4 regions of the Bradyrhizobium commune genome follow, and region 4 is predicted to be linked to each of the others. Evidence: predicted binding sites of a transcription regulator. Region 4 holds the regulator's gene; each other region holds the start of a gene.
The links. Region 4 encodes PhoB, which activates phosphate uptake and scavenging genes when phosphate is short. Its sites were predicted from a motif close to TGTCATNNANCTGTCAT; they were not measured.
Positions count from the first base shown of each region.

Region 1: the regulator PhoB is predicted to act here: its motif matches at 1,470-1,486, upstream of IC761_RS14685 (OprO/OprP family phosphate-selective porin).
Region 2: the regulator PhoB is predicted to act here: its motif matches at 1,837-1,853, upstream of pstS (phosphate ABC transporter substrate-binding protein PstS).
Region 3: the regulator PhoB is predicted to act here: its motif matches at 1,918-1,934, upstream of IC761_RS08330 (phospholipase C).

Region 1 is NZ_CP061379.1:3,089,580-3,093,078, reverse strand. It holds gene IC761_RS14690 (DegQ family serine endoprotease) at 1-1,233, opposite strand, end outside; gene IC761_RS14685 (OprO/OprP family phosphate-selective porin) at 1,550-3,175, shown strand; gene IC761_RS14680 (winged helix-turn-helix transcriptional regulator) at 3,217-3,499, opposite strand, start outside.
Region 2 is NZ_CP061379.1:2,843,552-2,847,050, reverse strand. It holds gene IC761_RS13395 (MFS transporter) at 1-992, opposite strand, end outside; gene IC761_RS13390 (GntR family transcriptional regulator) at 1,039-1,770, opposite strand; gene pstS (phosphate ABC transporter substrate-binding protein PstS) at 1,918-2,943, shown strand; gene IC761_RS13380 (hypothetical protein) at 2,987-3,196, opposite strand; gene IC761_RS13375 (adenylate/guanylate cyclase domain-containing protein) at 3,339-3,499, opposite strand, start outside.
Region 3 is NZ_CP061379.1:1,764,785-1,768,283, reverse strand. It holds gene IC761_RS08335 (cytochrome-c peroxidase) at 1-133, opposite strand, end outside; gene IC761_RS08330 (phospholipase C) at 150-1,859, opposite strand; gene IC761_RS08325 (transporter substrate-binding domain-containing protein) at 2,278-3,069, opposite strand; gene IC761_RS08320 (efflux RND transporter periplasmic adaptor subunit) at 3,294-3,499, shown strand, end outside.
Region 4 is NZ_CP061379.1:7,354,150-7,357,648, forward strand. It holds gene IC761_RS34540 (GcrA family cell cycle regulator) at 52-561, shown strand; gene phoB (phosphate regulon transcriptional regulator PhoB) at 875-1,582, opposite strand; gene phoU (phosphate signaling complex protein PhoU) at 1,597-2,313, opposite strand; gene pstB (phosphate ABC transporter ATP-binding protein PstB) at 2,325-3,146, opposite strand; gene pstA (phosphate ABC transporter permease PstA) at 3,143-3,499, opposite strand, start outside.

The sequences.
Region 1 (3,499 bases), 3.4 Mb from region 4:
GTCGCCGAGCTCGGTGATGACGACGCCCTCGGTGTCTGCATCGAGATGCAGCTCGTCGGCCACGGCCGGCGTGATGGTCGAGACCTTTGCGCCCTGGAACGGTGAGCGCGCCGTGATGACGAGCTCGTTGCGGCCGGCGTCAGGCGCGGTCTCCAGCCCCACGGTCAGCTTCGCCGGCTTGCCGCCGCGCTGCACGTCGATCTGCGCCGTGCCGCCGAGCGGACGCGTGGCGAACCGATAATCGAAGGCGTTAGGGTCGTCGACGGTCTGGCCATCGATGCCGGTGATGAGGTCGGAGGATTTCAAGCCCGCCTTCGCCGCGGGGCCGTTCGGCACGACACTTGCGACCAGCGCGCCGGTCGGCGAGCGCAGGCCGAGGCTTTCGGCGATCTCGGGCGTCACGGCTTGCAACTTGGCGCCGAGCCACGGCCGCTTCACTGCCTTGCCGCCGCTCTTGGCGGAGGCGACGACGACGCGCACCATGTTGGCGGGAATCGCAAAGCCGATGCCCTGCGAGCCGCCGGAGCGCGAATAGATCGCGGTGTTGATACCGGCAAGCTTGCCGGTCATGTCGACCAGCGCGCCGCCGGAATTGCCGGGATTGATCGCAGCGTCGGTCTGGATGAAGAACTGGTAGTCGGTGATGCCAACCTGTGTGCGCGCGAGCGCCGAGATGATGCCGTGGGTCACGGTCTGGCCGACACCGAAGGGATTGCCGATCGCCATCACGACGTCGCCCACCATCAGCTCGTCAGAATTGGTGAATTCGAGAGCCGGAAACTTCTCTTTCGTGTCCTTGAGGCGCAACACCGCAAGATCGCTGCGCGGATCCTTCAGCACGATCTCGGCCTCGAACTCGCGCTTGTCCGACAGCGACACCTTGACCTGGTCGGCGCCTTCGATGACGTGGACGTTGGTGACCACGAGGCCGGACGCATCGATGATCACACCCGAACCGAGCGAGCGCTGCACCTGCTCCTGTTGCTGGCCCGGAACGCCAAAGAAGCGGCGGAAGATCGGATCGTCCAGCAGCGGGTTGCGATTCTGCACCACTTTCGCCGCGTAGACATTCACGACCGCCGGCTGCACCCGCTGCACGATCGGAGCATAAGAGAGCCGCAGCTCGGCTGGCGACGAGGGCACGCGCCGGTCCTGCGCCGAGGCCGGATCGAGGTGGCCCGAAAAGCCTACGCAAAGTGCAGTGATGACGGCCGTACAGATCGATCGAAACATTCCTACCTCTTGGAAAAGACGACGGAATATAGGCGCGTTCGCCACCCAATAGAAGGGCGCGAGATGGCAATATTCGGCCTCTCCCCGGTGTGACCGGCATGCAAGCCCGGCGTGCAAAATGACAATCCGGCCGGCGCCGCTCATTGGCATGACGCGCATCATCTTGCATGCTGCCTGATGGCGGATTCGGCTGCGGCGAATTTACATCAGGTGGAACCGCAGCAGCCGTGGCGCGCCGTCGCGGGACAGTCATCGATCGTTCTTAGGCTCTCCCGTTGCGACTTGGGGAAGTTGGTCTAACCGATGGAGTGGTGACGTGAGCAGGACAAGAATTGCAGCCACGGCGATTGGTCTCGCCGGCGTGCTGGCGGCCTCGCAGGCGCAGGCACAATCAGCCAGCAGCAGCGAGCAGGAGATCGCACTCCTGAAGCAGCAGCTGAAGATGCTTGAGCAGAAACTGGACAAGCTACAGAGTCAAACCGCCGCGAACACGGTGGCGACCGCGAAGGCCAAAGCCGAAGCAAAGGCTGAAGCACGCTCCGAAGCGAAGGCCGTCGTCGCCAATGCCAATGCGGCGATCCCAATGAAGAGCCCGCCGCCTGCATCCGGCGTTGTGGTGACGATGCCGAACAACCGGCCGACCATCTGCACGGCGGACGGAGCCAACTGCGTCGCGATCACGAGCCGCGTGCACTGGGACGTCGGCGGCTACGACTACCGTCCCAACACCGCGGGAACGGTGCCGCAGAAACTCGACAGCGGCGAGAACGTCCGCCGCGCGCGCATCGGTGTCGTCGGTAAATTCCTCGAGGACTGGAATTTCGCGCTGATCTACGATTTCGGCGGTACGGCTGATGGCTTCGGCGGCACCGTGGGCTCCTCTACGACTCCCCCCACCGTCGGACTGCTGCCCGGGGGCGGCACGTCCGGCATCGAGAACGCGTTCGTGAGCTATACCGGACTGAAGCCTTTTGGCGGCAAGATGGCCATCGAAGCCGGCGTCATGGACCTCGCCTGGACCATGGATGAGTCCACGAGCTCCAACGACATCGCCTTCATGGAACGTGCCTCGGTCGGCGTGGTTGCGCAAAACATCGCCGCCGGCGACTTCCGTTCTGCTGCCGGCGCCCGCTGGTACAACGACGTGTTCTACGCCGGCGCCTACGCGACGGGCCCAACCACGGGTGCCATTCACTCGGCGTCAAGCGCCGTACCTGCCGGCACCAGCGAGCAATACGGCGCGACCGCCCGCGTTGCAGGCCAGGTCGTCAGCGGCAACGACTATTCGGTGCATCTCGGCGCCGACGCGCAGTGGCTGATCCAGCCGCCACGCAATCTGGTCGCGAACACGCAAACCCTTACGCTCAGCGACCGGCCCGAACTGCGCATCGACCCGACGACACTGATCTCGACCGGTGCGATTGCAAATGTCTCGGGCGCGCAGGTGTATGGTGTGGAAGCCGCAGGCACCTATGGACCGCTCTGGGTCCAGGGCGAATACTACTGGTTCAACATCGATCGCAATGCCAATACCGCCGTGGTACCGATCGGCACGTCGAGCCTGAAATTCCAGGGCGGTTACGCGCAGGCGGCCTACGTCCTGACCGGTGAATCCCGCAAGTACAATCCGGGCAACGCCGCCTATGGCGGCGTCAAGCCGGTGCATCCGTTCTCGCTCGAAGGTGGCGGCTGGGGTGCCTGGGAAGTCGCGGGCCGCGTGAGTCAGATGGATCTCAACGATCAGCTCGCGACCGCCGCCGGCATCGCCGGCGGCCGCCAGACGGTCTACACGCTCGCGCTCAACTGGTACGTCAACGGCAACGTCCGCTTCATGCTCGACTACCTGCATGGCAATATCTCCAAGCAGGCCTCGCCAGTCTCGGCGGCGGATACGGGCTCGAGGTTCGACGCGGTCGCGATGCGCACGCAGTTCGCGTTCTGATGCGATCTCTTCCGGGGGCGGCATCGTCCGCTCCCGGACATCTACGCCGCGCGTTTCGGCGTTCTCACGACCACCGGCTCGGGCGCGCAGGACAGCCGCTCCTGATGGCCCTCGCCCCAGGCTTTCAGGATATCGATCACCGGACGCAGGCTCTCGCCGAGTTCGGACAGCGTATATTCGACGCGCGGCGGCACTTCAGCATAGACCTTGCGGACGACGAGCTTGTCGTCCTCGAGCGCGCGCAGCTGCTTGGTCAACATGCGCTGTGTGATCCCGGGCATTCTCCGGCGCAATTCACCGAAGCGCTGGGTGCCGCTTTGCAGA
Region 2 (3,499 bases), 3.1 Mb from region 4:
CTCGCAGGGATTCCGGCGGAGAAGAAGCCAAGCGGAAAACCGAGCACCAGCATCTGGCCATCGGTCAGCGGCGCGAAGATATAGACCAGCACGGTGACGATGCAGGCACTGGCAAACAACGCGACATTGGCGCGGCGACCGATGCGGTCGCTGATGATGCCGCTCGCGACACAGCCGCAGAAGAAGGCGACGATGATGACGGCGAGATAGCCACTGGAGCCGAGCACGGAGAGATGCCGCACCTCGCGCAGGTAAGTCGGCAGGAACGTCGTCAGCGCGGCGTAGCCGCCGTGGGCGCCGATGCCAAAGAGGCCACCAACCAGGGTCGAGCGCAGCACGTCGGGGTGGAAAATGCCTGCGAGCGTGGCAAAAAGCGGCGGCTCTGCGTCCTTGGCAACGGCGCGCGGCGGCTCTTTCAGGCCGCGGCGGATGAAGATGATGAGAAGCGCGGGCAACAATCCAATCGCAAACAAAAGACGCCAGGCGATATCGGCCGGCGCATAGGTGAAGATCAGCGCTGACAGCAGCACGGCCGCGCCCCAGCCGACGGCCCAGGCGCTCTGCACCGAGCCGAGCGCCTTGCCGCGATGCTCGGGACGGATGATCTCGGCCATCAGCACCGCGCCGCAGGCCCATTCCGCACCGAAGCCGAGGCCCTGGATCGCCTTGAGCACCAGAAGCTGGGTGTAGCTCATCGCAAACGCACTGGCGAAGGTCGCGAGCGCGAAGGTTGCCACCGTGATCTGGAGCGCCTTGACGCGGCCGTAACGATCGCCGAGCGCGCCGCCGAGCCAGCCGCCGAACGCGCCGAAGAACAGCGTGACCGATCCGAGCAGGCCGGCATCGGCCTTGCTGATGTGGAACGCCGCGATCAGCGCGGGGATAGCGAGGCCGAACATCTGGACGTCGAGCGCATCCAGCGCCCAGCCGCCAAAGCTTGCCCAGAACGTGCGCCGCTCCAGCGGCGAGCTTTCACTGTACCAGTTCGACATTGTTCCCCCTGAATTCGTTATTGATTGAAGTTGTTGAAGTCCGCCGTCACCGGATCTCGGCGTGGTACCGGAAGCGGTCCGCCGGCCCGCGCGACCGTCGCCATTCGATCGGTCGCCGCTCCAGATCGAGCGCAAGCCGCTCGATCACGATCAGCGGTGCGTGAGCTTCGAGCCGCAACAGCCGCGCCTGCATTTCGTTGGCGGCCTCGACCGTCAAAATTTCCTCGGCCGAGACCACGACCTCGCCGCAGCGCTCCTCGTAGAGCGGATACAGCAAGTCGCCGAATTCAGCGGTGTCGATCTCGAGTATCTCCGCGAAGCGCGACTGCTGGAGCCAGATCTCTTCGGCCAGCAGCGGCACGTCATCGATCAGGCGCAGGCGCGACAGGCTAATCACGGGCTCGCCCGCGGGAATGCGCAGTGCGGATGCGACGGCCGAATTCGCGGCCACGCTTCTGCGCCGGATGATGCGGCTCTTCGGCACGCGCCGCTCGCCGCTCTCGGACTGGAAGCGGAAGAAACGAAACAGCGAGGAGTTGAAGCGCGCGCGCCGCACGAACGTGCCACGGCCCTGCTGCCGCTCCAGAACATTGTCGCTGACGAGCTGGTCGATCGCCTTGCGCACGGTGCCGATCGCGACGCCGTAATGCGCACCGAGCTCGGCTTCCGACGGGATCGGCTCGCCCGGCCGCCATTCATTGCGGTTGATCCGCGCGGCGAGGTCGTCGCGCAGGCGCTGGTAACGTGGCAGGCGGTCGTCGCGCAGGGCTGGATTCATATAGTCATATAGATGACTAGATGAAATGCGAGTCAAGCGCTACCCTGATACCGGAGCCTCAGCGCGTGTCATCGAGGCGTCACGGCGCCGTCTGCGGCATGTGATACCCGATGGCGCTCATATCTGGCTCTGGCGTGAGGGCAAATCATGCTGAAATCGATGATGGCGCTCGGTTTTGCCGTTCTGGCTTTCCATGCGCAGGCGCGGGCCGCCGAAACCAGCGGCGCCGGCTCGACCTTCGTCTATCCCCTCATCACGAAATGGTCGGCGGCGTACGAAGCCAAGACCGGCAACAAGATCCTCTATCAGCCGGTCGGTTCGGGGGTCGGGATCACCCAGGCGAAAATGGAGCTGGTCGACTTCGCCGCCAGCGACATGCCGCTCTCGTCGAAGGATCTCGACAGAGCCGGGATGGCGCAATTCCCCCTGGTCATCGGCGGCGTCGTGCCGGTGGTGAACATCGACGGGATCAAGCCCGGCGATTTGCGTTTCACCGGGGCCGCGCTCGCCGAGATCTTTCTCGGCAACATCAGATTCTGGGATGAGCCGGTGATCCGGCAACTCAATCCCAGATTCAATTTGCCGCATCTGCCCATTACGGTCGTTCATCGCGTCGAAGGATCGGGAACGACATTCAACTGGACCAACTATCTCTCGAAGGTCAGCTCCAAATGGAAAGAGGCGGCCGGAGACGGCACGACCGTGCAGTGGCCGATCGGCGTCGGCGGCAAGGGCAATGAAGGTGTCGCCTCGCTGGTCGGACTGACACCGGGATCGATCGGATATGTCGAGTATTCCTATGCGATGCAGATGAAGGACAAGATTGCTTTCGGCCTCGTCGAGAACGCTGCCGGGAACTACAGCTTTCCGAATGCGAGCAGTTTCAGGGAGGCCGCCTCGACCGCGAACTGGGACAGCGCCAAGGATTTTTCTCTCGTCTTGACCAATTCGACCGGTGAGCACGCCTACCCCATCACCGCGACGGTGTTCATCGTGATGCACAAGCAGGCCAAGGCGCCCGACCGTGCGGCCGTCGCGATGGATTTCTTCAAATGGGCCCTCGACAACGGCGGGGAACAGGCGGCAGCGCTCGAATACGTGTCGCTACCGGCGGAGGTCGTGCAGAAGATCAAGGACTATTGGAAAACGCGCTTCACTGACTGGAAGGGCTAGCGCCGGGCTGGCCGTCTTCGCCAACCCGACTCTGTCGCGATCGTCAGTTGGCGTACGAGTACGCCGTGTTCGGCAGGCAAGGCGGCTGCTTGTAGGGCGCAGAGGCATACGCGCCCTCTGCCGGCGCCCTGACGCAGTCTGCGGTCGCCTGGGTTGCGGCGCGCCGCGGCGTGACGTCGCGTGCGGATGCGGCCTGGGTTTGATAGAGCGCGGCGGCGATCAGGGCGGCCGCAACAAGGGTCGATCGGGTCATTGGCTTTCTCCGTGTGACAATCGGAAGCCGAGACATGTCGGCATCCAGAGTGCAGGACCGGAAATCTAGCAGCAATATTTCATCACGCGCCTTCAACGGAACGCGATCCGCTTCAACGAAACGCGACTCACACGTGAAGGCGCTACCCCAATTGAAACACCGCGACCGGCTGCTCGTAGCCACGGACCGTGACCTCGCCGAGCGCCACCGCGTCGCCGCCGTCATCGCCGAGCGCTTCGCGCACGGTGGCCGAGATCAGGAGCTGCGAGCCGAACTCCTTGTTCAGCGCCTCCAGCCGCGAGG
Region 3 (3,499 bases), 2.0 Mb from region 4:
GATAGAGATGAACGGGGTTCGGATTGAGGCCAATCGAGTTCGCCTCGGCCAGTCCCTGCGTCTCGACCGCAAAGACAGCGCCGGCCAGCGAGAGCAGGCCGGCGCCGAGGAGCCACAAAGCGCGGCTGTGCATATGACGTCCTGTAGGACTAGTGATGATGATGGTCGTCCGGCGGGCTGACCATGACCACACCGGTGCTCGGATCGAGGAACAGCGCGTCGGTACGGAAGTCGTGGCTGTGGTCCTGATCGAAGTCGAACATGTCCATGATCGATCCGGCCGTAGCATCGAACGAGCCACCGCCCAGACGCTGGCCATGCAGCCAGTTGTCCTCGATGAACCGCACCACCGACGCCTGCGAGATGTAGGTGTGGCTGACGAAGTTCGTCTTGGCGTAGGGCGAGATGACGATGAAGGGAACGCGGGTGCCCGGACCGCAGCGGCCGTTCACCGGCTGACCGTTCAGACCCTTCGGCGCCGGCTGCTGGGTCGCACCAAGGCCGCACTTGCCGGGACCGTTGACCTGATCGGCGGTCGGATCGTACGAGGCGCTCTTCGGAGCGATGTACTGGTGGTCGTACCAACCGTCGGAGTCGTCATAGGTGATGATGACGGCGGTCTCGCGCCACTCGGGCAGCTTCTGGAGAGCGTTGATCAGATCGACATTGCCGAACTGCTCGTCGAGCGGGTCGGAGTAGCCGGCATGACCGTCCTGGTAGGCCGGCATCTTGATGTAGGAGACCGCCGGGAGATGACCGGCCTTCATCACAGCGTAGAAATCCTCGAGGTCGTAATTGTGGTTGGCCGGATCGACCTTGCCATTGAGGTCATGGGTGTGGCCGATCGCTTGCACCGAGCTCGGCCGCGCATGGGTCCAGTTGGCGGTCGACTTGTAGTATTGGAACCAGGCGTGGTGCGGGATGTAGTCCGCAGTGGCCGCACCGACGACGGTCGAGAAGGTGGTGCGCCCGCAGCCCGTGGTGCCGTTGGTATTCGTGAGCGTCAGGTCGAAGCCGCCCATGAAGCCACCCCAGCTGATGTGCTCGGCATTGAGCAGGTCGCCGATATTCTTGCCCTGCATCAGGAGCGTCGCAAACACCGGATTCGTGGTCGAGCAGGCGTCGTTGCCCGGATCGGTGTCGCCGATCAGGGTCAGGCCGCCCTGGGTGTCGGGAACGGTCTGGGTCGAGGTGCCGAGGACGTTCTGCGCGCCGTTGGTCTGGCCGGAGACCACCTCGAGCATGCCGGGCGTCGACGGACCGAACGTGTCGGTCCAGTTGTTGTCGCTCATGGCGAAGTGCTGGGCGTAGTTCCAGAACGCCGTGACGGTGTTGCCGTCGAAATAGCCCATGACCTGGCCGGTGGTGCCGAAGGCGCCGGTGCTGCCGGTGGTGCCGCGGCCGGTATATTTCGGGAACAGGTCATCCTTGCCGTTGTCGACGGCCTGCTGCTCGGGCGTGTAGGCGTGGTTCTGCGACTTCGTGTTGGCCTGGGTACGGTCGAGGCGGAACGGATCGGTCGCGCCGGCGCCGTTGGCCGCATTGTTGTTCGGGTTGTTCGTCAGCACATTGGCGGTGACGAGGTTGTTGACCTTCGGCGTATGCGGTTTCGGCACGAAGGGGATCGAGCCCGACGGGTTGCCTGCGTTCGGATAGGTTCCGAAATAATGGTCGAACGAGCGGTTCTCGTTGAAAATGACAACAAGATGCTTGATCGGCGTTTCCGTATGAATGTCGTGCGGATGGCGATGATCGCGATCATGATCGCGGTCAAAATCGCTGGCGAGCACCGGAATGGCGCACGCAAGTGTCGTCGCGGCCGCGAAAATCGCAGCCGTCGTCAGAAATTTGGTTTTCATTTGACGCCCCGGAAGGAAGTAAGAATGTTTTTGAGCAGAAACATTCTAAACACGGCCGGTGACAGGTCTGTGTCAGTTTGGCGCAAGCGACACTTTGCGCGGTTGCCCGGAAGGAACTCTTTGCGAGCAGATCCCCCGCGACAGGGCAGGTCTCCTGTCAGGATGCGCGCATGCCACGCTGCATCAAATTCCGTCGCAACCTCAATGGTTGGCTTGGCAACTTCGTCGCCGATCAATGTTGTCGGTCGAGCGAGGCCAGGAATTGATCGGCGATCGCTCGCCACCGGTCGGGATAAAGTCGCAGCCGATGACCGTCACCGGGAACGCCGCGCAACGCACGCTGCCGCCGACGGCCTCTAACGCGTCATGATATTCGCGGATGACCAAACCTTCGAAACCCCATCGAGGACACTCGAACCTACTCCGTCCGGATCGGCGAACCCTTCAACCCATTATTGTCATAGGCCTTGCGCAAGGTGCCGTTGGTCATCGCATCCTTCATGAATTTGGTGACGAAGGCCTGCGCCTGGGCGTGGCCGAGCGGCACGGCGACGGCGGTGACGGTCTTCTTGAACGTCTCATCCAGCACGCGCGTGCCCGGAATCTTCAGCGCGATCCTGTCGAGCTTGTCGCGCGAGAGCGCAAAGGCATCGATCTCGCCGCTCTGCAATAGACCAACTATCTCGTCATAGCTCTCGTAACCGGCGACCTTTGCGTTCTTCAGATGCGCGATCGCGCCGCGCATCGTCGTGGTGTTGTTGACGGCCGCAACCTTGATGCCTGGCCGGTCGAGTGTGACAAAATTGGTCACGCTCGAGCCGGGCTTCACGATATAGGTGGCGTCGTTCACCTCATAGATCGGGCCGAACAGCATTTTGCTCTCGCGCTCGGGATCCTTGGGCACGAAGGTGACGTCCCAGGCGTTCTTGCCGGCCGCCTCGGTGATCTGGCCCGAATTCTGGTACACGACATATTCGACGGCAACACCAAGTCTCGCGGCCATCTCCTTGCCGAGATCGACCGGGACTCCGGCATAGCCGGCCTCCGTCTTGGTGGACCAGAACGCACCGCCCGCCGGGCTGATTGCAATCGCAACGCGGAGCTTGCCGGTCGGCGCGATCTCGTCTTTCAGGCCATCTGCGAGCGCAGGCATGGCAATTGTCGCGGCAAGAATAAGCCCGGCAAGGATCGACCAAAGACGCGCTGGCATGTCGCCCAACCTCTTCTTCCGACCGCTCATTTCCGTCACACGGCCTTTGACACAATTGTGGTCGATCATGCGCTCGGTGAAAGCGCTTTGTCATGGCAAAACTGTCAAAGGCCATGGCGGCGGTTTGCGGTGCAGGGGCCATGTCTGCCATGGCTATGGTGTTTCACGGCCAGAGATTTGTTGCTAGCCTGCCGCACCGACACATTGCCACCGGGGACCGTCGAATGACCTGCGTGAATCTCGCATCTCCCGCACGGCGCAACGGAGAGCGGAGACCTATCGGGCGGGCGCTGGCCGCAGCAGTGGCCATGACCGTGCTCGCCGGCTGCGAGGACAAGAACACCTTCGTGGCGCCGCCCCCGCCCAGGGTGGACGTTGCCACGCCGGTGCAGCGTCCGGTCACGCGCTATGTCGAGGCGACAGGCAACAC
Region 4 (3,499 bases):
ATTCGTCGTGCCGCCCCAGGATGGCTGGCGCGCGACGAAGGAAAGGGTGCAATGACGGTTTTGACCTGGTCCGACGATCGCGTCGAGCAGTTGAAAAAGCTCTGGGAAGCAGGACTTTCGGCCAGCCAGATCGCGGCCGAGCTCGGCAATGTGACCCGTAACGCCGTGATCGGCAAGGTGCACCGGCTCGGCCTGTCCGGCCGTGCCAAGAGCCCGTCGTCGGCGGCTCCCCGGCCGCGCAAGGCGCGTCCCGCGCAGCATATGATGCGGGTGAGCCGTCCCATTGCGCGCGGCAACACCGCCTTGGCGCAGGCCTTCGAGATCGAGGTCGAGGCCGAACCGGTCACCTACGACAACGTGGTGCCGATGAGCCAGCGGCTGTCGCTGCTGGAGCTGAACGAGGCGACCTGCCACTGGCCGGTCGGCGATCCCTCGAGCCCGGATTTCTTCTTCTGCGGCGGCAAGGCGCTCTCCGGCCTGCCCTATTGCGCCCAGCATTCGCGGGTGGCGTATCAACCGGCCGCGGATCGGCGGCGGGCGCCCGCGAAGCCGCCGCGCTGAGATAGATCTGAGTCAAGTTTAGGAGCCGTCGTGATAACGGCTCAACAAACTCCGCTGTCGTCCCGGCGAAGGCCGGGACCCATAACCACCGGCAGATGTGGTTAAGGAGACTCGGAGTTACCCTCTTCGCGCAACAACTACGCCCTGGGGTTATGGGTCCCGGCCTTCGCCGGGACGGCACCGATTTTGTAGCGGCAGCTCGCTAAAGCATGATCCGGAAAAGTGCGCAGCGGTTTTCCGAAAAGATCATGCTCGAACAACAACCTAAAGCGCGATGACGATTCATCCCAATCTCATCGCGCTTCAGGTCGGCTTACGTCTGCTCGGCCTTCGCGAACCGATCATCCAGCGCATAGCCGGCGCCGCGGACGGTGCGGATCGGGTCCTGCTCGCGGCCGAGATTGAGCAGCTTGCGCAGGCGGCCGATATGCACGTCGACGGTGCGCTCGTCGATATAGATGTCGCGGCCCCAGACGCTGTCGAGCAGCTGCTCGCGCGAGAACACGCGACCGGGATGCTCCAGGAAGAACTCGAGCAGGCGATATTCGGTCGGGCCAAGATCGATCGGCCGGCCCGAGCGCGCCACGCGGCGCTTTTCACGGTCGAGCTCGATGTCGCCGAAAGCGAGCACCGTGGCGAGCCGCTCGGGGCTTGCGCGCCGCAGCAGGCCTTTCACGCGGGCCAAAAGCTCGGGGACCGAGAACGGCTTGACGATGTAGTCGTCGGCGCCGGTCGCGAGCCCGCGAACCCGCTCGCTCTCCTCGCCGCGTGCGGTCAGCATGATGATCGGCAGCTGCTTGGTGTCGGACCGGGCGCGCAGCCGTCGGCACAGCTCGATGCCGGAGAGACCCGGCAGCATCCAGTCGAGCACGATCAGATCGGGGATGTGCTCCTTGAGACGGGTGTCGGCGTCGTCGCCGCGCATCACCGTCTCGACGTCATAGCCGTCGCCTTCGAGGTTGTAACGCAGAAGCTCGGTCAGAGCTTCCTCGTCTTCAACCACCATAATGCGTGCGCCCATGGGGTCGTCGCTCCTTACGTATTCGGGACCGGCGCGGCGAAGGTCGTCATGTCGCCCTTCGGCCGCTTGTCGGTGATGGCCTGACCTTCGATCATGTAGAACACCGTCTCGGCGATGTTGGTGGCATGGTCGCCGATCCGCTCGATGTTCTTGGCGCAGAACATCAGGTGAATGCAGAACGAGATATTGCGCGGATCCTCCATCATGTAGGTGAGGAGCTCGCGGAACAGCGAGGTGCAGATGGCGTCGACTTCCTCGTCGCCCTTCCACACCGCCATCGCCGCCGGCAGATCGTGCGCGGCATAGGCGTCCAGCACCGACTTGACCTGCTGCTGCACGAGATCGGTCATGTGCTCGAGGCCGCGGAACAGCTTCAGCGGATGAAAATCGGTCTCCAGCGCCGCGACGCGCTTGCCCATGTTCTTGGCGAGGTCGCCGATCCGCTCGAGATCGGTCGCAACCCGCATGGCGCCGACGATCTCGCGCAAATCGACCGCCATCGGCTGGCGGCGGGCGATGGTGAGCACGGCGCGTTCCTCGATCTTCTTCTGGAGCGCGTCGATCTCGACGTCGGTTGCGACCACGCGCTGGCCGAGCGCGACGTCGCGCCGGATCAGCGCGTCGACGGAATCGACGATCATGCGCTCGGCGAGGCCGCCCATCTCGGCGACCAGCCGGGTCAGCTCCTGAAGGTCGGAGTCGAAGGCTTTTGCGGTATGTTCCGAACCCATGTCCTGTCTCCTCAGCCGAACCGGCCGGTGATGTAATCCTGCGTGCGCCGGTCGGTCGGCGACGTGAAGATCTTGCTGGTGTCGTCGAACTCGATCAGCTCGCCGAGATACATGAACGCGGTCTTGTCGGAGACGCGCGCCGCCTGCTGCATGTTGTGGGTGACGATCGCGATGGTGTAGTTCTCGCTCAATTCCTGGATCAGCTCCTCGACCTTGGCGGTCGAGATCGGATCGAGCGCCGAGCAGGGCTCGTCGAACAGGATCACCTCGGGCCGCACCGCGACGGTACGGGCGATGCAGAGGCGCTGCTGCTGGCCGCCGGAGAGCGACAGGCCGCTCGCATTCAACTTGTCCTTGACCTCGTTCCACAGCGCGCCGCCGCGCAGCGCCTTCTCGACGCGGTCGTCCATCTCGGACTTCGAGATCTTCTCGTAGAGACGGATGCCGAAGGCGATGTTCTCGTAGATCGTCATCGGGAACGGCGTCGGCTTCTGGAACACCATGCCGACGCGCGCGCGCAGCAGATTGAGGTCGAGCTTGGGGTCGAGGACGTTGGTCTGGTCCAGCATGAGCTGGCCGGTGACGCGCTGGCCCGGATAGAGGTCGTACATCCGGTTGAAGATGCGCAGCAGGGTCGACTTGCCGCAGCCGGAAGGCCCGATGAACGCCGTGACACGGTTGGCGCCGAGCACCAGGTTGATGTTCTTCAGCGCATGGTGCTCGCCGTAATAGAAGTTGAGGTTGCGCACCGTCACCTTGGCGGGGGCTTCGGGCAGCGTGGGGGCCTGGGGCAGTCCACCGGACGCGCTCATCGATACGGAAAGATCACTCATTTTGCGGTCCTTTCGGCGCCAAGGATGCGCGCGCCAATATTCAGGGCAAGCACGGTCAGGGTGATGAGCAGCGCGCCACTCCAGGCGAGCTGCTTCCAATAGGCGTAGGGGCTCTGCACGAAGTTGTTGATGGTGACCGGCAGGTTCGCCATCGTCTTGTTCAGGCTCAGGCTGAAGAACTGGTTCGACAGCGCGGTGAAGAGCAGCGGCGCGGTCTCGCCGGCGACGCGGGCGGTGGCAAGCAGCACGCCGGTGATGAGGCCGGAACGGGCGGCGCGATAGGCGATGCGCTTGATCACCAGCGAGCGCGGCAGGCCGAGCGCGGAGGCCGCCTCGCGCAGCGCGTTCGGCAC